2 regions of the Oceanobacillus alkalisoli genome follow, and region 2 is predicted to be linked to the other one. Evidence: riboswitches for the same ligand, from Rfam matches in the RefSeq annotation. Region 2 holds a riboswitch; the other holds the start of a gene.

Region 1 (12,704 bases), on a different contig from region 2:
TACGAATACATTCCTAGCATTAACTTATGATAAGGAAGAAGATTTTCCGCTTGGACGGATGGATGAATTCATAAATTGGAAAATCAAATGGCAAGAGCGGCTTGAATCACAAGAAGAAACGAAGGATGCAAGCATCAAACTTATGCATGAACATAATCCCGCATTGATTCCGAGGAATCAGTGGGTAGAGGAAGCGATAGAAGCTGCTGTAGAGGAGGAGGATTACAACGTGGCAGAAAAATTAATCCATGTCTTGAAAAGTCCATATGCCCATACAGATGTACAGAAAGAATTTGCGAAAAGAGATTATGATACAGGCACAAGTTTTCAAACATTTTGCGGGACATAAACATAAAAAAAGAGAAAGAAGCACTTTCTTGCGTTTCTTTCTCTTTTTTTCATGATTGATATTATTTTACAATTGCTTCTTCCTCTACGTAAGGTATTGTTAGTGGTCCAAGGGGTAAAACAGCAACTGTCATGTCGGGACCATACTTTGCCTTCAGGTCTTTTAACGTTTGTTCTATATCCCTTGTTGGTTTTAACATGGATGCTTTAACTTGCTCATCTGTCAGTTTGGAATACACATAAACATTTGCCCAAACTTGGATGACTGCCTGCTTCTGAACTTGCCACTGATCGAACATTTCAAATTCCGGATCGTTAATCAAGTCAAGTAACTCTTGGGGTGTATCAGCAAAATCAAAAATCTTTGCATAGTTACCATGGTCAGGTAATCCATCAGAACATTCTGCTGCAATAATAATTGAACCACCTTCTTTTACAATTTTATGGGCAGCACTCATCCCTTTTACTGCTTGGTAAAGGTTCTGATCGAGGGGATAACCTGAATTCGATGTGACGACTACATCAAAACGCTCTTCACAACGAAACATCGCATGTTCTTTTGCAAAGGCGCAACCTTTGTCATGCGCTTCATACAGCTCTCCAGCAAATACATTTGTAATTTCTTTTTCTCGATTTAATGTCACGTTCAGCATGAAATCAGGCTTACACATTCTATTGATCTCTCTTGTCATTTCTTGAAGAGGATTATCAACCATGTTACCCCAAGTAGAAAGCGGATCTCCAATCATACGTGCATTATGGAAAGTAAGAATCGTTTCAATTCCCGCAATCCCGGGCATAATCCCTTTTGGACCACCTGAAAAGCCGGCGAAAAAGTGGGGTTCGATAAAGCCAGTAACAATCCGAAAGTCTGCTTCCACATAATCCTTGTTTAAATAAACATCACAACCAAATTTACTCTTGCCTAGATTGACAAGGGTTTCTTTATTATGACATTGATTATTGATAATACGGATATTATCCACTACCCATTCGCCAAGCATTTCGATGAATTCTCCTCTTGTTTGATCACGATGTGTGCCTGTACCATTAATAATGACAAAGTTTTCATGCGGAATATGTTCGAGTTCCTTGATTAGAAAAGGAACAAGAATATGATTGGGAGTAGGACGAGTAATATCACTTATAACGATAGCTACCGTATCCGTTGCTTTGACCTGATCTCGTAAGGCGCCCATTCCGATTGGGTTTCTAGCGGCATCAAGTAGCGCTTTCTGTTCATCTTCCACTTTCGGTAAATTTGTAGGTTCGATGATGAACGAGTTATCCGGTAAATCTACAGTTAATCCTTCTTTACCATATAAAATATCTGTTTTCATTTATATCCCTCATTTTATTGATAAAAATACGTACGCATTATTTGCTCCGTTGCATTGGTCAATAATTCGGAAGCACGTTGGATTGCATGCCCCAATTCCATCGGTTCATTGATCATGCTGTTAACGCTGACAACGCCATATTTATATAAAGCTTCAATACCAGGACCAACAGAACCAGCAATAATAATTGTCGGTATGTTTGCTTTTTTTGCAGCCTGTGCAACGCCCATTGGTGTTTTACCAGAAGCAGTCTGGTGGTCAACTTTTCCTTCACCAGTTAAAACAATATCCGCTTGTTCAAGATAAGCATTAAAATTGCTGTATTTTAAAACAACATCAATTCCTCGTTGCATTTCACTTGGAAAAAATGCCTGAAAGGCACCACCAATTCCACCAGCTGCACCCGCTCCGGGAGCATGATGCAGATGAACTCCAGTAACTTCAGCAACCATATCCGCCCAGTGGGTAAGATTATTATCAAGTATTTTTATGTCGTCTGTATCAGCTCCTTTCTGCGGGCCGAAAACATAGGAGGCACCATTCGTACCGATTAATGGATTTTCGACGTCAGACGCAATGACGAATTTGCAGCTTGCAATTCGTTCATCAAATTTTTCAAGGTCGATACGATTTATCCGATGTAATTCACCACCCCCGTATCCAATCTCTTTTCCTTTATCATCCATTAATTGCAAGCCCAAAGCCTGAAGCATTCCTGCGCCACCATCATTTGTTGCGGATCCTCCAATAGCTAGAATGAAAGAAGTATAGCCGTCATCCAAAGCTTGTTTTATAAGTTGACCAGTTCCGTACGTCGTGGCAGAAAGGGGTGCAAGTTTTTCTTTTGGCACGAGATCGAGTCCAGAAGCCTTTGCCATCTCAATCACACATGTATTCTCATCTCCGAGAATTCCGTATTCAGCCGTGATTTCAAAACCTAACGGATCGATTGCATGTACGGTTTTAATAACACCTGCTGTAGCGGCTACGAGCGTTTCCATCGTTCCTTCTCCACCGTCCGCCATCGGAACATGTATGGTACGAGCATGAGGGAAGCAGCGTTTAATACCTCTATCCATTGCTTCAACCGCTTCAGTTGCTGATAGACTGCCTTTAAATGAATCTGGTGCTATAATAATATCCAAAAACATCACTCCTAGGTAAGCGTTTACATTCCGTAAAATAAATTATAGATGCATTGACATCATTTGTATATGGTTATACTATACAAATATTAAGACTATTATTAAGTTATTTATGTGTATTATAACTATTGGGAGGTGATTTTTTGCTGACAAGGGATATTGCTAACTCTATTGTGAACGAAACATCTCTACGGATAAAGCGGAATGTCAATATTATGGACACAGATGGAAAAATCATTGCATCCATGGATGATTCTCGAATTGATACAGTACATAAAGGGGCGAAAGAAGTAATTCAAACAGGAGAAAGTATTCATATTTACTCTGTCCAGGACAAAGATTGGGAAGGGGCCCAACCTGGAATTAATCTTCCTATCGTATTTCAAGATAAAGTGATTGGTGTCATAGGGATAACTGGGGATCCAAATAAAATGGGGAATATTGGAGAATTAGTAAAAATGACTACAGAGCTTATGATCAATCAAGAATTTATTGCTTCCCAACTTGAATGGAAACAGCGTATGAAAGAAATGGTGATTGAACAACTTTTAAAAGAACACCCTTCTTTTAGCAAGGTAGAACGTGGTATTAGTTTGCTTGAGTTGGATTTTACGCCACCATTTTTAGGAATAGTTATAGAATTTGATAGGCAAATATTCCAAAGACAAGCTATCATTCGCCGCGTTGAAACATTACTCGGAGTAGATAAAACAATTGCTGGATTTATCAGTATACATAAGCTGCATATCGCGATGTGTCAAATCAATGAGAAACTCTTGACTAGGAAAATGAAAGACCTTCATGAATTAATGCAAAGGCTATCTCTCTCCGGAAGAATTTCTTATAGCTTGCCATTCATTCATCAGCTTGAATTTCATCAAGCTTATGTAGATTGTAATTTAGCGCTTCGTGTTAGTGATCGTAGTATTGTATCTTTTGCAAACATAGAAGTAGAGGGATTAATTCATGAATTAGATGACAGACTATCCAAACGTTTTGCGAAGAGGGTACTGCAAAACATAAGCGAAACTAAGCAAATGAATCTTCAATTCTTTCTTGATCATAATCTCAATATCCTAAAAGCAGCAGATGCATTATTTCTGCATCGGAACACATTGATTTATCGGCTGAATAAGATTCAAGAAGAGACGGGTTACGATCCGCGCATCTTTCATGATGCCCTTGTTTTGCAATTTGCATTATGGATATTTAAATACAGGGAACAGGAACGAAACGAATAAATTTAAAAAAAATGTGTTTATCCATTGAAAAAGTAATTTAATTCTGATAAGATAACATCATCAATTGAAACGTTATGTGTAACTGGCGAAAACGCGGAGACCACCGCGGGGGAGCACATAATGAAATCATGTCGATCGCCTGGGCAGAGGTAAGGGATTTTTAACTCCTTGCCTTTTTATGTTTAAGGAGGCGACGTGATTGAATAGAATATTCAAAAGCGACGAATGTTATGGGTGACACTATAACGGGAGCGGCTTCTGGAGAGAATGCATATGCATCGCCGAAGGGTTCAAAATCTCAGGCAAAAGGACAGAAGAACAACAAAGGTTTATTTGTTGTTTTCTAGATCTTTCTGAGATTGGAGTTTTTTTCCAGTCTCTTTTTATGTTTCTAGGCTGCGTTTTGGAGATTAGAAAGAAAAGTTCAAATAAAAAGGAGAAAGAGTAGAGAAATGACAACAATAACATTAGACAAAACAAAAAGAATTAAAACATTAAATCATATTGCTGAGGTTGGTCTCTCAGTATTCAATAAGGAAGATTATCGTATTGATAATGAAGCGAAGGATCCGGATGCGATTGTCGTCCGAAGCTATCCGATGCATGATATGGCTTTTGATAGCAACTTAAAGGCAATTGCACGTGCGGGAGCTGGTGTAAACAATATCCCAGTTGATACTTGTTCAAATCAAGGGATTGTCGTTTTCAACACGCCGGGAGCAAATGCGAATGCGGTAAAAGAGCTCGTGCTTACTTCCATCATGGCATCTTCTCGTAATCTGTTTAACGGAATCGATTGGGTGAAAGAATTAAAAGGAAAAGGCGAAGAAGTACCAGAGCTTGTTGAACAGGGGAAAAAGCAATTTGTTGGGCGTGAAGCGAAAGGAAAAAAATTGGGAGTCATCGGCCTTGGTGCAATTGGAGCAATGGTAGCGAATGATGCACTTAGCCTTGATATGGATGTTATTGGGTTTGACCCGTACATTTCTGTTGATACCGCTTGGGAGTTATCCCGGAACATTGAGCGCGCGATGTCATTAGAGGATGTGTTTGAACAGGCGGATTATATAACAATCCATGTTCCGCTTACAAATGAAACAAATGGCATGTTAAATAGAGAAGCGTTCGAACAGATGAAGCCTGGTGTTCATATTCTTAACTTTTCCCGTGGCGGACTCGTTGATGAAGATGCGCTAGAAGTAGCGCTCGAGATGGGCCGGGTCGGTAAATATATTACTGATTTCCCGAATGACCGCTTACTTCATATGGACAATGCGGTAACGTTACCACATTTAGGTGCATCAACGATTGAATCGGAAGAAAATTGTGCTCGCATGGCAACCCACCAAGTGAAAGACTTTCTTGAAACAGGTAATATTAAAAATGCGGTGAACTTCCCGAATGCGTTTCTTCCTTATACAGGGAAACGCCGGGTTACAGTATTTCACCATAATGTACCAAATATGCTGGGCCAAATCAATTCAATTATTTCTGAGCGTGGCCTAAATATCGCGGCGATGATTAACAAAAGCCGTGGAGATTTAGCATATACGATGATTGATATTGATGAGAAAGTGAATGGAGACGTCATTCCAGGTATGGAAGCGGAAATTAATACAATTCAAGACGTTATCCGGATTCGCACGATTTAATCGAAGCGGGACAGAGGCTCTGTCCCGTTTTTTTCACCATAAATCATCCCAATTATAAGAAAACCAGCTGGAAATTGTAAGTTTTTCCAGCTGGTTTCCTTATTTTTTGTCCTCGTCATCTGTAATTACCCGAAACGGCCGCATCATATCGTAATCTTCGTGCTCAAGAATATGACAATGCCATACGTAATCACCAGTATAAGGGCCAAAGTTTGCAATCACGCGAGTCACTGTTCCAGCTGGTACTTCAATTGTATCCTTCCAGCTGCGATTATTTGGGCTGGCCGCTTCAGGTGAACCTGTAAAGATAAGCGTCCCATCCTCATTGAAGCGTTCAAGGTCAAAGGTTTGATGGTCCAGCACTTGAAACTGGACGAGATGGATATGGATAGGGTGGGAAAAGTCTGTCGTATTCACAAATGCCCATATTTCTGTTGAATCAAGCTTAGGCTTTTCTGTTACAGGGTCATGCCATTTCAGATGGTTTAGGAGTAATAACGGACGATCGAATTCATCTGCTGAGCCGACTAATTTTAAATACCGGACCGTGGAGATATCGTTTTGTTTTAAAGACGGCACATAGGAAAGGTTGCTGGGCAAATTGCTCGAATCTTTATTTTTCACATGATTCGTGACACGGAATTGTATAATATCTCCCATTTCGTCAGCTGGATCCGCATCTGGACCAAGATTGTTTTTCAGTGTAATCGTTTGCCCGGCTAGTTGTGAAAAATCAACAATAACATCAATTCGTTCGGCAGGCTGAAGCCCGATTATCTCCATATCCACCCGTTTTCGAAGCAGTCCGCCGTCTGACCCGATTTGATGAAGGACACTTCCATCATCAAGAAATAGTTGATAAGCTCTCGTATTGGATCCATTCAAAATGCGGAAACGGTATTTACGCGGTTCCACTTCCAGATATGGCCAGACTTTTCCATTCACCACAACTGTATCACCTAAAAATGCCGGAACAATCGAAGGATATGGTAAATTCGGCCCTGCGTCAGCCGGTTGTGCAGGATAGGATAAAGAACCGTCTGGATGGAAACTTCGGTCTGTAATCATTAGCGGAATTTCATACTCGCCACTAGGAAGGTTAAGGGATGCTTCCTGTTTATCCCGTAATAGATACATTCCGGCAAGTCCGGCATATACATTGAGTCTTGTCAGTCCCATTGCATGGTCATGATACCAAAGCAAGGTGCTTCGCTGGTGATTTGGATAATGAAATGTCCGTTTGCTGAACGTCGGTCCTGTGATTTGGAAATTTCTTGTATACCAAGCTTCAGGATGGCCATCACTTTCCTGAGTTGTTTCCATTCCATGTAAATGAACAACTGTACGTACAGTAGGGAGTTTATCCAGTCCGTGAATCGACGTATCAACTGGGAGAATATGTCGGTCTGGAAGTTCGTTATGCCATGTTACAGATACAGGCTCATCGCGGAAGGCTTCAATTAGCGGACCGGGAAATTGCCCGTTATATCCCCATAAAGTTGTTCGTGGTAGGTCACGATGTAATTTAGTCTTGAATGCTTCCATTGTAATATCGTAATACGCTCCTTGCTTTGTCCTTTTGTTTGGCTGGAGTGTGTTCAAGATTGGAAGGGGATCTACAAATTTTTCTAGTCGCTGCATGTTTTTCACCTCATATCTTACAAATAACTCCACTTTCGCATCTGTGGCTAGCCATTAAATGAATTGCCGATTGCTCTCATCCAGCGTAAGTGATTTGCTCATTCTCTAGACTGGCGTTCTAATCGCCGTTCAATTGCCCGGTGGACGGATGCGCATCCTTAGGCACTGCTAGTGCTCAGCGCGAGGAGGCTTGCCGGCCGCTCAGCAGGTGCGAGAGGTGTCTGGACTGCGGACCTCCAGTAGAAAGTTTCGAGTTAGGCACACTTACACTGTATGAAAGCAATTGGCAGTTTTTAGTTTGTATAAAGGTGTACGTAGCTTTTTCAGGTTGCGAAAATAGAGCTTATAATAATAAATGCTTTAATTTAAAAATTGGGAAAGGCGAATGTACTATATTGTTAAAAAGAAGCAGCGAATCGCGATGGTTTGAACATGCGAAATATGATAAAATATGAAAGATCTAATTTGAAGGAGGAGTAATGATGGCGGAAGTACCTTTTATTGCGATTGAAGGTCCGATTGGTATCGGCAAGACTTCACTTGCAAAAAAGATAGCCAGTCATTTTGAATTTCATTTGTTGAAAGAGATTGTGAGTGAGAATCCTTTTCTTGACAAATTTTATGAAGATATAAATGAGTGGAGTTTTCAAACGGAAATGTTTTTCCTGTGCAATCGATATAAGCAGCTAGAAGATATCGAAAATGATTTTCTGAAGAACGCACGTCCAGTCGTCGCGGACTATCATATTGCAAAAAATATGATTTTTGCGAGACGGACATTAAATGAAAGCCAGCTTGATAAGTATGGACAAATATATGAAATTTTAACGAAGGATATGCCCTTGCCTAATCTGATGATTTATATAACCGGAGGTCTTGACACGATTATGGAACGGATTAGCAAACGGGGAAGAGGTATAGAGAAGAATATCGAAGCAACGTACTTGCAGCAATTGACAGAGGATTATAAACAATTCATGGATGCATTTGAAAAAGGACATCCGGATATCCCGCTTATCCGAATTGACGGCGATAAAACAGATTTCATGCAGAATCAAGAACATCTGGAAACAATATTAGAAATGATTCACGAGCAGTTGAGGCTTAAAGGAGTAAACAAATGAATTGGAGAGAGAAATACGGTATACCGAACGACGCAGTAATCACAGTTGCCGGGACAGTCGGTGTCGGTAAGTCAACGATGACTACTTCCTTGGCACAGGCACTTCATTTTAAAACATCTTTTGAAAAAGTGGAGCAAAACCCTTATTTGGAAAGTTTTTATCAAGATTTTGAACGGTGGAGTTTCCATTTACAAGTCTATTTCCTGGCAGAGCGTTTCAAAGAACAAAAGAAAATATTTGAATATGGTGGAGGATTTGTGCAGGACCGCTCGATTTATGAAGATACAGGAATATTTGCGAAAATGCATTATGAGAAAGGTACCATGTCACCGACGGACTATGAAACATATACAAATTTATTTGAAGCGATGGTGATGACACCATATTTTCCACATCCAGATTTATTGATTTATTTGGAAGGGTCTTTAGATGAAGTGATTGGGCGGATTAACAAACGTGGTCGGGAAATGGAGCAGAAAACACCGGTTAGCTACTGGGAAGAAATGCATGAGCGTTACAGTAAGTGGATTGACAGCTTTAATGCTTGCCCTGTTTTACGGATTAATATTGCAGATTATGACTTGAACGAGGAAGCGTCACTTGAACCAATCTTAGAAAAAATTGGACGGAGGATTGGCCGACGGAAAGCGAATTACACAATCCCGCTTACTCGGGATCACCGGTAAGTCGCTAACTCGTCGATTCCTGCATAAAATAATGGGAGTAATCAAGCGAGGGGTGAAACCATGGGATTATATATCAATGGCGATTACGAAGATATATATCAGTCTGATGAAGCGGTTAATGATAACAATCAAGTAATCTATGTCCATGACCGTGCTTCTGAAAGGCTGAAAGAACAGGAGGATTTTAACGTATCCACTCGGGAGCATCTTGCTGGAATGAAAGCATCAGCTGACAGGGAATATATAAGGAACCGGCAGAAATGGGAAGAATTTGAGGCAGACTACGGAAATATATTAGCCAAATTGACAGCTATCTCAAAGGAAAATGAACAGCTTTCCAATCAAGTCACTGCTTATTTGAGGAGCCAGGAAGAAATCACGAAACGTTTCGCCATTGACCAAACGAAGATGGAGGACCTTAAGAAACGGATGGAAGAGCAGGAGGCTTTAACGGCAAAAGTTGTACGCCAACTCGATCATTTCCGCAGTATATTATATGAACGCACAAATTATTTGGCAGAAAAGGTAGAGGAAGCAACAACGACTATTCTCCGATTTTTAAAAAGTGAATCAAGCTCGTCTAAAACAAAAGATAAAGAAAAGATTACACAATGAACAGCGATGTGAATTGGAAAAGAAATAGGGACGGGGGATGTTCAACCCTCGGCCCTATTCAAAGTTTAATTTATAATCCTCTGCTTTAATCATTTTGAGCTTCCTTGAGAACACATAGATTAACCCCAAATTTAACAAAATTGGTAAGATGAAGAATGTCCCTAGCATAATTGTGATATTATGCAACGTCCAGCCACCTTCAGCCAGGTTAATATAATTAAGCGGCCCAACAAGTCCGGATAGACCGAATCCAGCACTATATGGTGTCCCTTGAATATTCAGCACTCCTGCAAGCCCACCGAGCAATGCCGCTGTAACTAACATCGGGAAAGCAATTTTCGGCTTCATTAAGAAATTCCGCATCTGAATCTTCGGCGAACCGAGCACATGGGCAAGAGCAGTACCAAGAGAATTCGCTTTATAACTAGCAATTGCAAGTCCAACTCCAGCCGCAACTATCCCAAGATTTGCTGCTCCAGAGCCAATCCCTGAAAGCATAATAACTGTTGCAACACCAACAGTAGAGATAGGCGATAGAATGATCAGACAGAAGATTACCGCAATCAATGCGCCCATCAGTACCGGCTGCATTGTCGTAACTGCTGCAACTAATTCCCCTAACAGTCCTGTTGAATGACGAATGACAGGAAGTAACGCATAGCCAATCATCCCTGGCACGATAATACTTAATGTCGGTATTAATAAAATAGAATAGCCTTTCAACCGGTCACCAATCCATAAGACAAATAAGACTGCAAGCGCCGCTGTAATACCAGTATTAATAACAATTCCAATTCCATTTAATGCAAATAATCCTTCTTCTGTTTTTGTGACTGCCCCGCTGCCAATCATTGCTGCAATGCCGACGGAAGCAGTTTGTATTGGTGTCAGTTTAAATGTAACCCCAACCATTACCCCGATTAAGATAGGTAGTAGACTCATAACCATCACCGTAATATCAAATAAATGTTCTAAAGACGGAAAATATGGGATTAATATTTTTAAAATTTCCCCTAATAAAGCGTTCGGAATTAACGCAACAACAATCCCAATGCTCATCCCATTTAATAATTTGCTGACAAAATCCTTCATCTCTCCTTGTCTCCCCTGTATAACGTAATTGGAGTAAATTATATGACGAGTTTCGTTAATAGTCAATCATTTTTCTTTAATATAGTAATGCTTTTATGTATTAAAGTAAAAATCAAATGGTTTGTTTCTAGAAAAAAACAGCTCTATCTGATTAGAAGAGCTGTCGTTTCATTATTCTGTTGCTTCTCTTACAATTGTGCCGGTTTTGAGGTCATGCGGGAAGAGTCTGCCTGCTTGGGCTTCAAAGCTATCTCTATTTTTGAAGTATGCGATAGTGCTAGTCGTGTCACGGTGCAGCATTCTTTTTAAAATTTGATCGCTAGTCAAACCTTTGCCATCCTCACTTTTTAATTCAATTCCCATTAGTCTGTAACCAATTGTTTGCCCGCCATTTTTTAATTGTACGTATTCTAATGTGTACTGGCTCAACATTGGCAATACAATGGTGTGGAAGGCTTCATTTTTAATTTTTTTCCGTAAGAAGTATTCCACGCCTAGTGAAACTACAGTGCTAATACCAGCATCAATTAGTGAGGCTTTTAATCGTTTCTTTGTCAAAGCTTCCATTGAAATTCCTCCTGTCTTTAATCATCTCCCTACTCTATACGAATTTTAATAGAATTGGTTTCAATAAAATGAATAACTACTGGATTCAGTTTTGTCATTTTTCATTAGATAGGAAAAGAGAAATTGTCGAAAAAACGCGTGTTATTCCAGAAATTTATTCTGAATGGCAGTTTTTTAATGATTAAGTCATGGATTAGCAAAAATACCTTTTGTTTATAGTTCTAAAGCTAGACTGTTTTTCTAATGTTTTTGTCCTCTGCAAAGAAAGATACGAGGAAAAGTATGCTTTCGGGAAATAGATCCTAGCATTTGAGTGCGTCTAAGGTCTATCTCTTTCGGAAAGATTCCTAGTAAACTATCTTTCCTCCTATTAGAAAAATAGTTTAATTATCCGATTCTTTTAACTATTCCATCTGATAGGATTGGACGTAACATCTGTTAAAGGGGGAGGGACATGCAAAAAATAATCCGAGCAGGAGTAATCGTTTTACTTTTACTTTCTTTTTTTAATGTGTCTATTCAAGCAGCAAGTGATTACAATCCATGGAAATTACATAAAGAATCATCCCAGAAAGTCGTGCAGAGCATGCAAGCATACTTTTATGATAAATCTATTAAATCAGAAAAGGAGTGGGAGAGGATCAGGGAAGAAAACTCGAAAGATTTGGAGGTGTTGTTAGATAAAGAAAGGGTGCAGGTTAGATCGGAAGTAAGGGGATACGGGAAGGGCTTAGAGGCGCAATTAAATCATTTATTAGAGAAGCAATCGGCAAAAAAAGTGTATGCTGCTTATGAAATAGAAAAAGGTGTGCAGATACAAGTGGAAATAGAAAAAGAGATTGCAGCATATCTAAACGATTTATTAGCACAAAAATAAATAAAAAAGGGGAGTTATTAGTTGAAATCATTTCTTAAAACATTCAAAGGGAAAGTTATTTCGATTGGATTAGCTATTGTTGTCGTCTGGAGCGCAGGAGCGGTGTTTGCGTCGACAAATGCTGGAGAACAGCTTCGTGCTTGGTACGATGACTTGTTCAATCAGACGGTTGCTGAGATTGAAACTGATACGGAAGCATATATGGAAAGTCGCTTACCGGAGCTGCAAGCTGAATATGACCAGCTGAAAGAACAGGTTGGCATCGATATTGACCTAAGCAGGGAACTTGCAACTGGAGAAACCTTAGAAGAAATTATTCAAGCGAAACTTGAGCATATCGGTGAGATTGATATAGAGCAACAGGAAATTCTAGCTG
Region 2 (12,704 bases):
CCTCCTTAAATGTTTAAAGGAATTCCTGTCTTGTTGATGGAAATCAAATCGAGAATAGATTGCCTTATTCAAATCTTCTCCACTTAGAAATTCTAAAATTGCTGCCCGTCGAATAATGCCCTTTTGCCGAATAGGGATTAATTTTATGGATATAACAGCAACAAGTGATTGAAACAGATCTTGTTGTTTAATCCCCATATCGAGCAACCGGTAAATCGTTCCGACTGCATCGCGTGCATGGAACGTGCTAAACACGAGGTGTCCCGTCAGTGATGACTGTAAAGCAAAGTGAGCGGTTGCTTCATCCCTTAATTCTCCTATCATTAATATATCCGGGTCATGTCTTAATGCTGCTTTCAATCCAGCTTGATAGGTAATGCCTGCTTGTTCATTAATTTGTACTTGAATGACATCATCAATTTGCCTTTCAACAGGGTCTTCTAGCGTTATCGCTTGATAGGAGTGTTCTTTCATCAAGAAACGAATTAAGGCATAAAGGGTTGTTGACTTTCCACTTCCAGCAGGTCCGGTAATTAAAACTAAGCCAGATTGAGCAATTGCCGATTTTTTGAGCTCATTTAATTGATAAGGGAAGAGAAATAATTCATCAAGTGGGAGGAAGTCTTCTTGTGGTAAAATTCTAATCGCCAAACTTTCCGATGCGAGCATCGGTAGCGTGGATAGCCTTAATGTATATTTACCGAGTGCTGGGAAAAGGTTGGCAATACTGCCATCTTGGGGTTTTCTTGATTCTCCAATATCCATTCCTGCCTTGAATTTAAAAAAGGTTAGCAAAAGCTCATATTGACTCTTAGAGATAACAGAATGGAATTTACGGGTGCCCTGAATACGAAAGTGGATTTTCGTTTCGTTTGGAGAAGGTATGAAGTGAAGGTCTGTAGCATGTTCGTTGATTGCCTGTTCCATTATTTGTTTAACCAAGGGTAAGGCCGGGTTCAAGTTAGTTTCACCTCCTTATAAATTATATGATTCGACATGTATTGAGATATTCCTGCTTTATTTTTAATTAATTTGTATAAATATTTTTAAGTCGTATAAGCTATTAAAAAACAAGAGGAGGCAACAGGATGTCAACGAATAATTATTTGAAATTTATTACAGAAGAAATTGTTAAATACATGAACAGCCCGCGTGAGGAACGGAAGGAGCGGAGGGAAGCGGAGAAGCAGGATGGATCTGTTGTGCTGAATCGCTGGTTTGGAATCCTTCCATTCTCATTTAAATTGTTTCTTAAAGGAAGACGAGCGTAAACCCACATAACCGCAGGAACAACGGTAGGTGCGTTCAGATAATTTCATCGGTTTTTCTGCACCACAGGAAGAACACTTCTTAGTGGAAGGAAACCATTTACCAACTTTCACAAGTTGTTTCCCTTATTCTTTTAGGTTATACGCTAAAAAGAACGTGAACATCCACCAACCGTTGTCGTGAACACTTATTCCAAAGTGAAGAGCTCTTGAGATTCCTTTCATGTCCAAGTCTTCAATACCGTATGGAAGGAATTTTGGCTAAAGCAACCGAAATTCATCTCCCGCCTACTCATTGGTGCTATTCGCACTTTCACATTCCTTGAGGATGGTAGACTTCTTTATGAAAACCGTTCAATATCAGGAAAGTCTTGGAGTAAGTAAATCAACCCTCCACTTGTTACGTCAATTGTAATTTCTGGTGTATATCGATTGTTAATTTCCTCCATTTCCTTCTTGACGATATTATTCTCCAAATCGTCCTTGTAAAATTGCTTTAAGAGGGCGATTTCTTCATTTCGTGTTTCCAATGCTTCATTAGCCCATTCTTTCGGTTGATTTTCAACATAATGCTGGATGATTTTTTCAATGCGCTTAAATCCGCTTGTCAATGTAATAATTGGTGAGATTGTATAGCAAAAATTGGATATTTGTTGTTTCAAAGCAAGTTTATTCAACTCATCCATCATATTCACAATTACTTTTCCAGTAACAAGTTGGATACCGAGGGAAATAATTTCTTCTTTCTTTTGTCTCCCTCTATAACTCACTTTAAAATTCGCGAGCAACCATGGGTAAAGCGGGGTGTTTTTATCCGTATTTACTTCTTGGAAAAGTAATGTATATTTCTCATGCTGCGTAACATGATTGAAGATCTGTTGCAGTCTTGGACTGCCGATATCGATCCATTCTCCTGCTTGCTCTCTTTTATCCGGGTTTGTTATGAGTGTCAATGTCATTGGTACACCTTCTTGGCCAAGACTTTGAATATAATGCCAATAAAAGGGACGATTCATTAATATCTTGTCTAATTCCTCTGTTAACTCCACTTGCATAACGCCATCTTCTATCTTCAAAGGATTACATTGATACGCGCTGAAATAATCGATTATAAATTGTTCGATATCAACAATTGCCATCTTATTCACCTACACTTTTTTCACTTGTTTCATCTGCTATCTTTTGGACGATGGATGCTAAATTTTCAAGTTTAATTTCCGCTTCTCCCAAGGAATCCGATTCCCTGTATATAGTTTCGATTTCTTCCTCGACATCCGCGATATTTAAATTGGAAAGAATTGCATCAAGTTCACCAATAACATTTTCAAATAACTGGATCTTCTCGTAAAGCACATGTAGTATATGTTCTTCAATAGTCTGCTTAACAGCAAGATTATACACTTTCACATCATTATCCTGACCAAAACGATGGATTCTACCAATTCGTTGTTCTATTTTCATCGGATTCCACGGTAAGTCATAATTAATCAAGTGATGACAAAACTGCAGGTTGATTCCTTCAGCACCAGCTTCTGTTGCAATCAATACTTGTGCTTGACCTTTAAACAATTGAAGCATCCAGTCCTTCTTACTGCGGTTAAATCCACCTCTAAATGGTACGGAGCTAATTCCGTGCTGTTGTAAAATCCATTGTAAATACAATTGAGTTGCCCGGTATTCCGTAAATATAATTACCTTCTCATCTCCAATCTGTTCAATTAATTCGACTGCTTTCATAGCCTTGGAGTGAGCAGGTAATGCATTGATTTTTTGAATGATAGAATATATTTCCGCATCTTGCGGATTTGTTTCTTGTAATTTCGCAAGAGAAAGATAACAAGCTTCCCTTGAAGAACAAATCTCTCGTAATAAGGTAATCTTTGTAAATATATCTTGTCCCCGCTGCATATTATTTAGTTGTTCATAAACCTCTGATTCTTCATTTGAAAAATCAACGAGAACAGTCTCGATAATTCGGTTCGAAGGTTTTAAATTTGTATTTTCCCTTGTATTCCGAATCATGACTCGCTCAATCAGTTGTTTCAGATAAACATCCGCTTCCTGCTTTTCGGTTTTACTGGAATATTTTTCTTTAAAGGAAGTGACATCTCCAAGATGTCCCGGTTTTAAAATGGAAATCAAATTAAATATTTCCATTAAATCATTTTGAATTGGTGTAGCGGTTAATAATAAGCAGTATTTCTTTTTAATCTGCCGCACAAATTGATAATTTTTCGTCTGGTCGTTTTTTAGTTTATGTGCCTCATCAATTAAAACTAAGTCATATTCATTTGCTAGAATCACTTCCTGATGAGGTGTGCGTTTTGCAGTATCAAGGGATGAGACTAGAATTGTGTTGCCTTCCCAGTTATGATGTTTCCGGTGATGGACAGCAGGAATATAGAATTTCGTATTCAATTCATTCACCCATTGGTTCACAAGAGAAGCTGGAACAAGGATTAACGCGTTTTTAACAAGTCCACGCAGCATGTATTCCTTTAAAATCAATCCGGCTTCAATTGTTTTTCCTAAACCAACTTCATCAGCAAGAATCGCCCTGCCATTCATTTTTTCTATCGTTTCTAATGCTGTTTCCACTTGATGATCAAGGAAAGACATATGCGGCAAAAAGTCTAAACTCCTCAACCCTGAAAAAGAGGGGATAATTCTTGCTTGTTCGGCTTGAAAGCCAAGTGAAAACAATTGATGGGAGCTAAATGGCCCGTCATTGTTAAGTCGTTCCTCTAATTCTTTTATAAACGTTTGATTAATTGTCAATTGAACCAAATCCATATGTTACACCCCGAGTATCTAGATAAAATTTGGATTCCACTATACCTTTTGTAAATAGTATGGTATTATTCAATGCAAAGGCAGAGTATTTCTTATAATAAAGTGAAACTTCATTCAGTGGGGGCTTCCTTACTACTCCCGCTGAAAGTTAGTTGAACAGAATCAGGGATTTACGGACTGTTTTTCCCGCACCTTCACATTTCGGATTTCCCACATCTTTAGAGGTGGGGGTACTACAGGCTGTTAATGCGTGATAAACTTAGTTTTACCATTATAAAAAAATATATGCTGTGGATGAAGATAAGGGGAGAGCTTACACGATTTTGGTGTAACGCCGAAGGAGCAAGCTAAAAGACGAATCTCTCAGGCAAAAAGACTTTTATCGGACACAACTCTGGAGAGCGTTTACATTTTTTTGTAAACCACCCAAGAAGCAAGTGGGAACGGAAGGAATTAGGAATTCCTGGACGTTCGCATGCAACTTTCTGGTAGAAGGACAGAGATTTCTTAATTATTAGGAAATCTCTGTTTTTTTATATTTAAGAAATCAGAATATAAAAACATCTATTATTTTCTGAGGGAGTGGTAAAGTTGAAACCATTAAAGCGCACACCAATTTTTCCGGAATATGAAAAATACGGGGCGAAGACGATTGATTTTGGGGGTTGGGATTTACCTGTTCAATTCTCTGGAATCAAGGACGAGCACCATGCAACAAGAACAAATGCAGGGTTATTTGATGTGTCTCATATGGGAGAAATTAGTGTAGTAGGAAGGAAGGCGTTCGAATTCCTTCAAAAGATGACAACGAATGATTTGAGTAAACTGAAACCGAAGAAAGCCCAATACACCTTTCTTTGTAACGAGGATGGAGGTGTAATAGACGATTTACTCATCTACATGCTCGGAGAAAACCATTATATGCTTGTTGTCAATGCAGCAAATACAGAAAAAGATCTAGCCTGGTTAGAGAAACATAATACCTACGCCGATGAAGCAGTTGCTATTATTGACGAATCGAATAAATATAGTCTCCTAGCTATTCAGGGGCCTCAAGCAGAAGCTATTTTACAACAATTAACCGATACAAATCTAGCAGCTATTAAGCCGTTTTGCTTTGAAAGTGATGTCGTTTTGCGTGGTATCGGACAGGAGGCAATTGTTTCTCGGTCCGGTTATACGGGTGAAGATGGATTTGAAATATATGTTGCGCCGGAAGAGGGACCTAAGCTTTGGAATCAACTCTTAGAAACTGGAGAAGGTGCTGGAATTGTTCCAGCTGGACTAGGGGCTCGTGATACACTCCGTTTTGAAGCTAACTTGCCATTATATGGTCAAGAACTATCCGAAACGATTACACCGCTTGAAGCAGGCTTGAAATTCGCCGTGAAAGTTGATAAAGAAGCTGAATTTATCGGAAAGAAAACGCTGAAAAAACAGGCTGAAAATGGACCGAAAAGAAAAATTGTCGGTCTGGAGATGATTGATAAAGGGATTCCAAGGACGGGTTATGAAGTTTTATCCGGAGCCGGGGATAAAACTATTGGTCATGTCACGACAGGTACACAATCGCCGACACTAAAGAAAAATATTGGTCGCGCACTGCTTGAGGTGGATTATACCGAACTTGGAACGGAAGTCTTGATTCAAGTACGGAAACGGAAACTGAAAGCGAAAGTAGTACCGACACCATTTTATAAAAAAGATAATTAGGAGGGGTTGAAGATGGAATTTCGTTACTTACCAATGACGGAATCGGATAAGGTCGAAATGCTTCGTACAATCGGAGTCGATTCAACAGATGAATTGTTCTCAGATATTCCAGAAGCGATTCGATTCAAAGGGCAACTGAACTTAAAGCCTGGTAAAAATGAATATGCGCTAATGAAAGAACTAACAGCAATGTCCAATAAAAACGTGAACTTAAAAGAGTACACTTCATACTTGGGTGCGGGTGTGTATGATCATTACATTCCTTCCGTTGTCGATCACGTCATCAGTCGTTCTGAGTTTTATACTGCATATACACCGTATCAGCCCGAGATTTCTCAAGGGGAGCTGCAAGCGATTTTTGAATTTCAGACAATGATTGCTGAACTAACCGGCCAACCAATCGCAAATTCCTCAATGTATGACGGGGCGACAGCACTTGGTGAAGCGGTGAACTTAAGCGCCGCCCATACAAAACGAAAAAAAGTACTCGTCTCAAAAGCAATTCATCCGGAATCACTAGAAGTAGTAAAAACGTATGCTACTGGCCAACATGTTGAAATCGTTGAAATAGATCATAAAAACGGTGTAACAGATTTGAACTCGCTTGAAAAAGAACTCGATGAAGATGTAGCTGGTGTAGTCATTCAATATCCGAACTTTTTTGGTCAAATAGAACCGCTGGCTAAGATACGTGAATTAATTAACACCCAAAAGAAAACGATGATGGTAGTTTCAAGTAATCCGCTGGCTCTTGGGTATTTGACACCGCCTGGTGAATTTGGAGCTGATATTGTAGTAGGAGATACGCAAGTGTTTGGCATACCAGCTCAGTTCGGTGGTCCGCATTGTGGTTATTTCGCAACAACACAAAAATTAATGCGTAAAATTCCAGGTCGTCTTGTCGGGCAGACTACAGACGAAAATGGGGTGCGTGGATTTGTGCTTACGCTCCAGGCAAGAGAACAGCATATCCGCAGGGACAAAGCAACATCGAATATTTGCTCCAATCAGGCGCTTAATGCACTAGCCAGTTCGGTTGCGATGAGTTCAATTGGAAAGCATGGTTTAAGAAAAATGGCGCAATTAAATATGAAGAAAGCACGTTACGCCAAGAAGCAGTTTGAGGAAGCTCAAATACCTGTCCTATTTGACAAGCCATTCTTTAATGAATTTGTCATACAGCTGGATAAACCGATGAGTGAAGTGAATGAAGCGCTTCTTTCCAAAGGAATTGTCGGTGGCTATGATTTAAGTCGTGATTATCCAGAATTAACAAATTGTATGTTAGTCGCTGTAACGGAAATCCGTTTAAAGGATGAAATTGATCAATTTATTAAGGAAGTGGGGGATATCAATGCCTAAACAGGAATTTCCATTAATTTTTGAACGTAGTAAAAAGGGGCGAACAAGCTATAGCTTACCAGATCTCGATGTACCGGACATCGATCTTGATGCAGATTTTGAAGATTCGTACGTTCGGAAGTCCGCTCCAGATTTACCTGAAGTAAGCGAGCTAGAAATCATGCGGCACTATACAGGTTTATCCAATAGGAATTATGGAGTGGATTCCGGATTTTATCCGCTTGGTTCTTGTACAATGAAATATAATCCAAAAATAAATGAAGATGTAGCACGTCTTCCGGGATTTACCCATATTCATCCATATCAAGATCCAAAAACCGTCCAAGGTGCACTGGAAATGATGTATGATTTACAAACTTCACTTAAGGAAATTACTGGTATGCATGAAGTATCTTTACAGTCGGCAGCAGGAGCGCAAGGCGAATGGGCCGCATTAATGATGATCCGTGCTTTCCATGAGGCAAACGGGGATCACCACCGGACAAAAGTAATCGTTCCCGACTCTGCCCATGGGACAAATCCGGCATCTGCTGCAGTAGCAGGTTTTGATGCTGTAACAGTGAAATCAAATGAGGCTGGCTTAGTTGATATTGAAGACCTAAAGCGCGTTGCAGATGAAAATACAGCTGCACTAATGCTGACAAATCCGAATACACTCGGCCTTTTTGAAAAAGAAATTATGGAAATGGCTGAGATTATCCACGGTGTTGGAGGAAAACTTTATTATGATGGAGCGAACCTGAATGCAATTATGGGCTACACAAGACCAGGCGATATGGGCTTTGATGCTGTTCATTTAAACCTTCATAAAACATTCACCGGTCCGCATGGCGGCGGTGGTCCAGGTTCAGGACCTATTGGAGTGACAGAAGAACTGGCACCATTTTTACCAAAACCATTGATTGTGAAAGAGAATGATGAATATAAATTAGAACATGATCGTCCACAGTCTATTGGTCGTATTAAAGCATTTTATGGAAACTTTGGAATTAATCTGCGTGCCTATACGTATATCCGTACGATGGGTGCAGAGGGACTGAAAAAGGTAAGCGAATATGCAGTATTAAATGCGAACTACATGATGCGTAAGTTGGAGAATGTATATGATTTACCATATAAGCAACATTGTATGCACGAGTTCGTCCTGTCCGGCAAGAAACAGAAAAAGCTCGGCGTGCGTACCCTCGACATGGCGAAACGTCTTCTCGACTTCGGTTATCATCCACCGACGGTCTATTTTCCGTTAATCGTTGAAGAAGGAATGATGATTGAGCCGACAGAAACAGAGTCAAAAGAGACACTCGATGGTTTTATTGATGCTATGGTGAACATTGCAAAAGAGGTAGAAGACAACCCTGAAACCGTCCAAGAAGCTCCACATCATACGATTGTAAAACGAATGGACGAAACGACAGCGGCAAGGAAGCCAATTCTTCGGTACACGCGTACAGACCATGCATAATAGTTGATCACGAACGGTATGTGACCCTCCCGACTCTAGACTTTTGAAGCATTTCGTGGGAAGGTGGGGGATAAACAGTCCCCGATTCTGTTCAACTAATATGCAGTGGGGGAGATAAAGGAACCACCGCTGAATGAAGTTTCACTTTATGAAATAAAATGCCGGCAGACATGGATAAAGTGTCTGTCGGCATTTGTTTTCCTACTTTTTTGCTTTAATTTTTCCGGTCCAGTTTTTGAAACCGCCCTTTAGTTGGTAGAGTTCTTTATAGCCTTTTTTGTTCAGAATTTGCGCAGCGCGACCTGAACGGCTGCTTTTTTGACAATATAAGTAAACCGGCTTGTCCTTTCTAATTTCCACTAGACGCTGTTTCAGTTGAGTCACTGGGATATTTCGCGCCCCGAGGATATGGCCGGCGTCGTATTCTTGCGGCTCACGCACATCAATTAACTGGGCTTTTCGGTAGCCTTCAACCCATTGATCTTGAGTTAGTACATTCAAAATCATTTTTTGTCTGTAATAACGGAATATCGAATAACCAAGCAATACAACTAAAACAATTATTAATACTGACATTTTTTTTCCCCCGTCTTTCTCATATCTCATTTCATATTATAAAATACTTTTTTCTGCTTTAAAAGTATTTCGTTTATCCAATTCTTTTTTACAAAAAATTATTTGAAGCAAAAGTCGATTCCTGCAAGCTTACCAGCACTTTTTCGCAGGGAAATGTAAATATATTCTCTTGACAAAATCTCATTAATCATGTTTAATACACAATATATAGTGTGTTCACTCGTTATCCGATACCATATATTGTTTTAGAATTTATAAAACGTGGTACTACATATTATAACACATTACACAAAAAAAGATGAAAAAAGGAGTGGTTTCGTGTCGATGTTATTAGAAAAAGTTAATGGAATTGATGTGGCTGCCCTGAATAAGGATATTGAATTATTTGATGCGGTACATCCAATTACAAGTGATATGAAGCTCACACATCATGGAGTTTCACGCTTGGTCATGCTCGACAGATACGCTTTTAAAGATACTGGAAAAGCTACATTAAAAACTGGAGATTTTGTTGTGTTAACGGTAAAATCTGATCCTAAATTCCCTGCAAGAGGCTTAGGATTTGTCCAAGCAATCAATTGGGAAAAAAATGAAGCAGACATTAAAGTGCTGGATGAATTTGTATCGGCACTTGATAACGAAGCAGAAATGGAAACTGGCATTATCACACGTTCCATTGATGTGATTGATAAACCGCTCGAAATCTTCTATGAACAAATCGCTAAACGAAATGCGACCGGCTTAGCAGTTGTGGAGAAAACGGAAGAAAAACGTAAAGAATCCTTTGAGATGTTTTATAAGGAGCTATCCGATCTTAATTTTGTACCAGCAGGACGTGTATTGTATGGTGCAGGAGCAAATACAGATGTAACTTATTTTAATTGCTATGTAATGCCATATGTAAAAGATTCGCGGGAGGGTATTTCTGACCACCGGAAACAAGTAATGGAAATCATGTCCCGCGGTGGAGGGGTAGGAACGAACGGTTCAACACTTCGTCCAAGAAATACATTGGCCCGCGGAGTAAACGGAAAGTCATCCGGATCCGTATCCTGGCTTGACGATATCGCCAAACTGACTCATTTAGTGGAACAAGGCGGATCGAGACGTGGTAAATCAGCTTAAGTGCCTCGTCTATAAATAAACCTCGTGAATTGCTGGAAACTCTTTTTATTAATCATGTTTTTCATTGAAAATACTATATTGAGGTGGAAATCATGATTCCATATGATGCGAAATTAACTCAGAAATGTAAGATTTGTGGATTTGAATTTAACCATAATAAGCAAGGTCGATTTACATCGCATTTAATAAAAAATCATAATCTTAATCTTGAAGAATACCTAATAAATTACCATTATAAACCACAAGATTTAAAGTGTGTATATGAACTTTGCAATCAGACAGTTAAGTTATACAGAGGAATACCTAATAGATACTGTAGTAAATCATGCGGAAGTAAAGGAAATCCTCTGATTTGTATAATATGTAATTCAAAATTTGACACAAGTACCCGTCCACATAGAAAAACTAAAACATGCAGTCATTCTTGTGAAAAAGTACTTCGGTCAAATAAGACAATGAATTGGCATCAATTAATGTCTGAAAAAGAAAAGATATCTCACTTTAAAAACATAATAACTAAAACAGCGAGAACAAGAAGAAAGTACTCCTTCTTGGAATAGTGGTAAAAAAGGTATTTATTCTCAGGAAACAATCGAAAAAATTCGAGCAGCAACACTCCTGCAAATGGAAAATCAAGTTTTTAAAAAAACTGGGATAGAGAGGAAAATGGAGAAATTTTTAAGTGAACTTGAAATTGACTACCAATATTCTTTTATCTTAGAAAAAAGACAGTTTGATTTTCTATTAACAAATTATGGAGTTATTATTGAGTGTGACGGAGAATATTGGCATGCAAACCCAAAATATTATCCGGTTCCGGAAGAATGGCAAATTGAACGGATAAAAATCGACCAACAAAAAAATGAACTTGCAAAAAGAAATGGGTATATTCTTATACGATTCTGGGAAGATGACATTTTAAACAATTTCAATAATGTAAAACGTATCATATATGACTTGCTGGCTACAACGTAACTGGAAACGGTAAGCGTGAATGCTTTAAAACAGCAGGTGGTTAAAGACAATCAGCAGCCAAGCACCTGTCAAATGGTGAAGGTTCAACGACCATCGAAAGCACACAGAAATGTGGAAGCGAGTAGAGTAGGAGTCAAGTGACTCCGAAGTGCGAGGACATTCAAAAAGGAATGTAAGATATGGTCTGAACTCTAGGGCGACCTGGAGAGTTGATGTAACGAATCAACGCAACATAATTGGCACAAATGATTATGCTGGTGGATTCTCATCCGGACATTATTGAGTTCATTATCTCAAAAATGCAGAATCCGCGTATTTTGAGGTATTTAATTGAAAATACAGAAGATGAACAAATCAAAATTCTGGCAAGAGAAAAACTGAACTTCACTCCACTAACGGAGACGGAAATTGATTTATATACGAGCGTACAAAACTATAAAGGCTTCCCAGGTCTAGGAGGATTCACAGAAGCCTCGATGCATGAGGCTGGACAGAAGTTAAGGGATGGCGGTTCTTACAATGTTCATAATCCAGATTTTTTAACAGGAGCTAATATTTCCGTATGTATAACAAAAGAGTTCATGGAAGCTGTGGAAAATGACGAAATGTACGAACTGCGCTTCCCGGATGTGGAAAATTATACACCGGAAGAAATGAAAGCTTATAACGAAACGTGGCATGAAGTCGGTGACGTACGTAAATGGGAAGAAATGGGTTACGGTGTCCGCGTATACCGCCGTATTCGTGCTAAAGAACTATGGAACTTAATCAACGTTTGTGCGACATACTCTGCAGAACCTGGTATTTTCTTTATCGATAATGCGAATGATATGACAAACGCATCAAGCTACGGACAGCAAGTTGTCGCAACGAACCCATGTGGAGAACAGCCTCTCGCACCATACAGTGTATGTAACTTGGCAGCTGTAAACTTAGCGGAAATGACGGATAAAATAAATAAGACGGTAGATTTTGAAAAACTACAAGACACAGTCCGCACCGGAGTTAGAATGCAGGATAATGTGATCGATGCAACTCCATATTTCCTGGAAGAAAACAGAAAGCAAGCTCTCGGTGAGCGCCGGGTAGGTCTTGGCGTAATGGGGCTGCATGACCTGCTCATCTACACGGAAACGAGATATGGTTCAGAAGAAGGGAACGCACTCGTTGATAAAGTATTTGAAACAATTGCAACGAGCGCTTACAGAGCTTCCATTGAACTTGCAAAAGAAAAAGGCAGCTTCCCGTTCCTGATTGGTGAAACGGATGAAGAAACGAAAGAGCTGCGCCAAGCATTTATCAATACCGGTTATATGAAAACAATGCCAGAAGATATTCGTGAAGGCATATTGGAACACGGTATCCGTAACTCTCACTTGCTAACCGTTGCCCCGACAGGCAGTACGGGAACTATGGTAGGAGTATCTACT

The links. Region 2 has a riboswitch for glycine ahead of gcvT (glycine cleavage system aminomethyltransferase GcvT). Riboswitches for the same ligand answer to the same signal wherever they lie in the genome.
Region 1: it holds a riboswitch for glycine, as region 2 does, so the genes downstream of both, L3V42_RS15725 (phosphoglycerate dehydrogenase) here and gcvT (glycine cleavage system aminomethyltransferase GcvT) in region 2, are expected to answer to the same signal.

The regions. Positions count from the first base shown of each region.
Region 1 is NZ_JAKNRA010000016.1:3,062-15,765, reverse strand. Features, by position in the region: gene L3V42_RS15745 (protein adenylyltransferase SelO) at 1-349, shown strand, start outside; gene larA (nickel-dependent lactate racemase) at 411-1,688, opposite strand; gene L3V42_RS15735 (glycerate kinase family protein) at 1,703-2,833, opposite strand; gene L3V42_RS15730 (CdaR family transcriptional regulator) at 2,977-4,074, shown strand; ZMP/ZTP riboswitch at 4,143-4,226, shown strand; glycine riboswitch at 4,323-4,398, shown strand; gene L3V42_RS15725 (phosphoglycerate dehydrogenase) at 4,527-5,726, shown strand; gene L3V42_RS15720 (multicopper oxidase family protein) at 5,826-7,367, opposite strand; gene L3V42_RS15715 (deoxynucleoside kinase) at 7,850-8,491, shown strand; gene L3V42_RS15710 (deoxynucleoside kinase) at 8,488-9,177, shown strand; gene L3V42_RS15705 (hypothetical protein) at 9,238-9,792, shown strand; gene L3V42_RS15700 (PTS sugar transporter subunit IIC) at 9,847-10,884, opposite strand; gene L3V42_RS15695 (RDD family protein) at 11,056-11,451, opposite strand; gene L3V42_RS15690 (hypothetical protein) at 11,906-12,328, shown strand; gene L3V42_RS15685 (hypothetical protein) at 12,350-12,704, shown strand, end outside.
Region 2 is NZ_JAKNRA010000002.1:156,333-169,036, reverse strand. Features, by position in the region: gene comGA (competence type IV pilus ATPase ComGA) at 1-960, opposite strand, end outside; gene L3V42_RS05440 (YqzE family protein) at 1,089-1,271, shown strand; partial or broken gene L3V42_RS05435 (zinc ribbon domain-containing protein) at 1,236-1,508, opposite strand; gene L3V42_RS05430 (YqhG family protein) at 1,610-2,407, opposite strand; gene L3V42_RS05425 (DEAD/DEAH box helicase) at 2,409-4,061, opposite strand; glycine riboswitch at 4,356-4,450, shown strand; gene gcvT (glycine cleavage system aminomethyltransferase GcvT) at 4,653-5,774, shown strand; gene gcvPA (aminomethyl-transferring glycine dehydrogenase subunit GcvPA) at 5,787-7,136, shown strand; gene gcvPB (aminomethyl-transferring glycine dehydrogenase subunit GcvPB) at 7,129-8,598, shown strand; gene L3V42_RS05405 (rhodanese-like domain-containing protein) at 8,800-9,174, opposite strand; partial or broken gene L3V42_RS05400 (ribonucleotide reductase barrel domain-containing protein) at 9,499-10,287, shown strand; gene L3V42_RS05395 (DUF559 domain-containing protein) at 10,966-11,274, shown strand; partial or broken gene L3V42_RS05390 (vitamin B12-dependent ribonucleotide reductase) at 11,514-12,704, shown strand, end outside.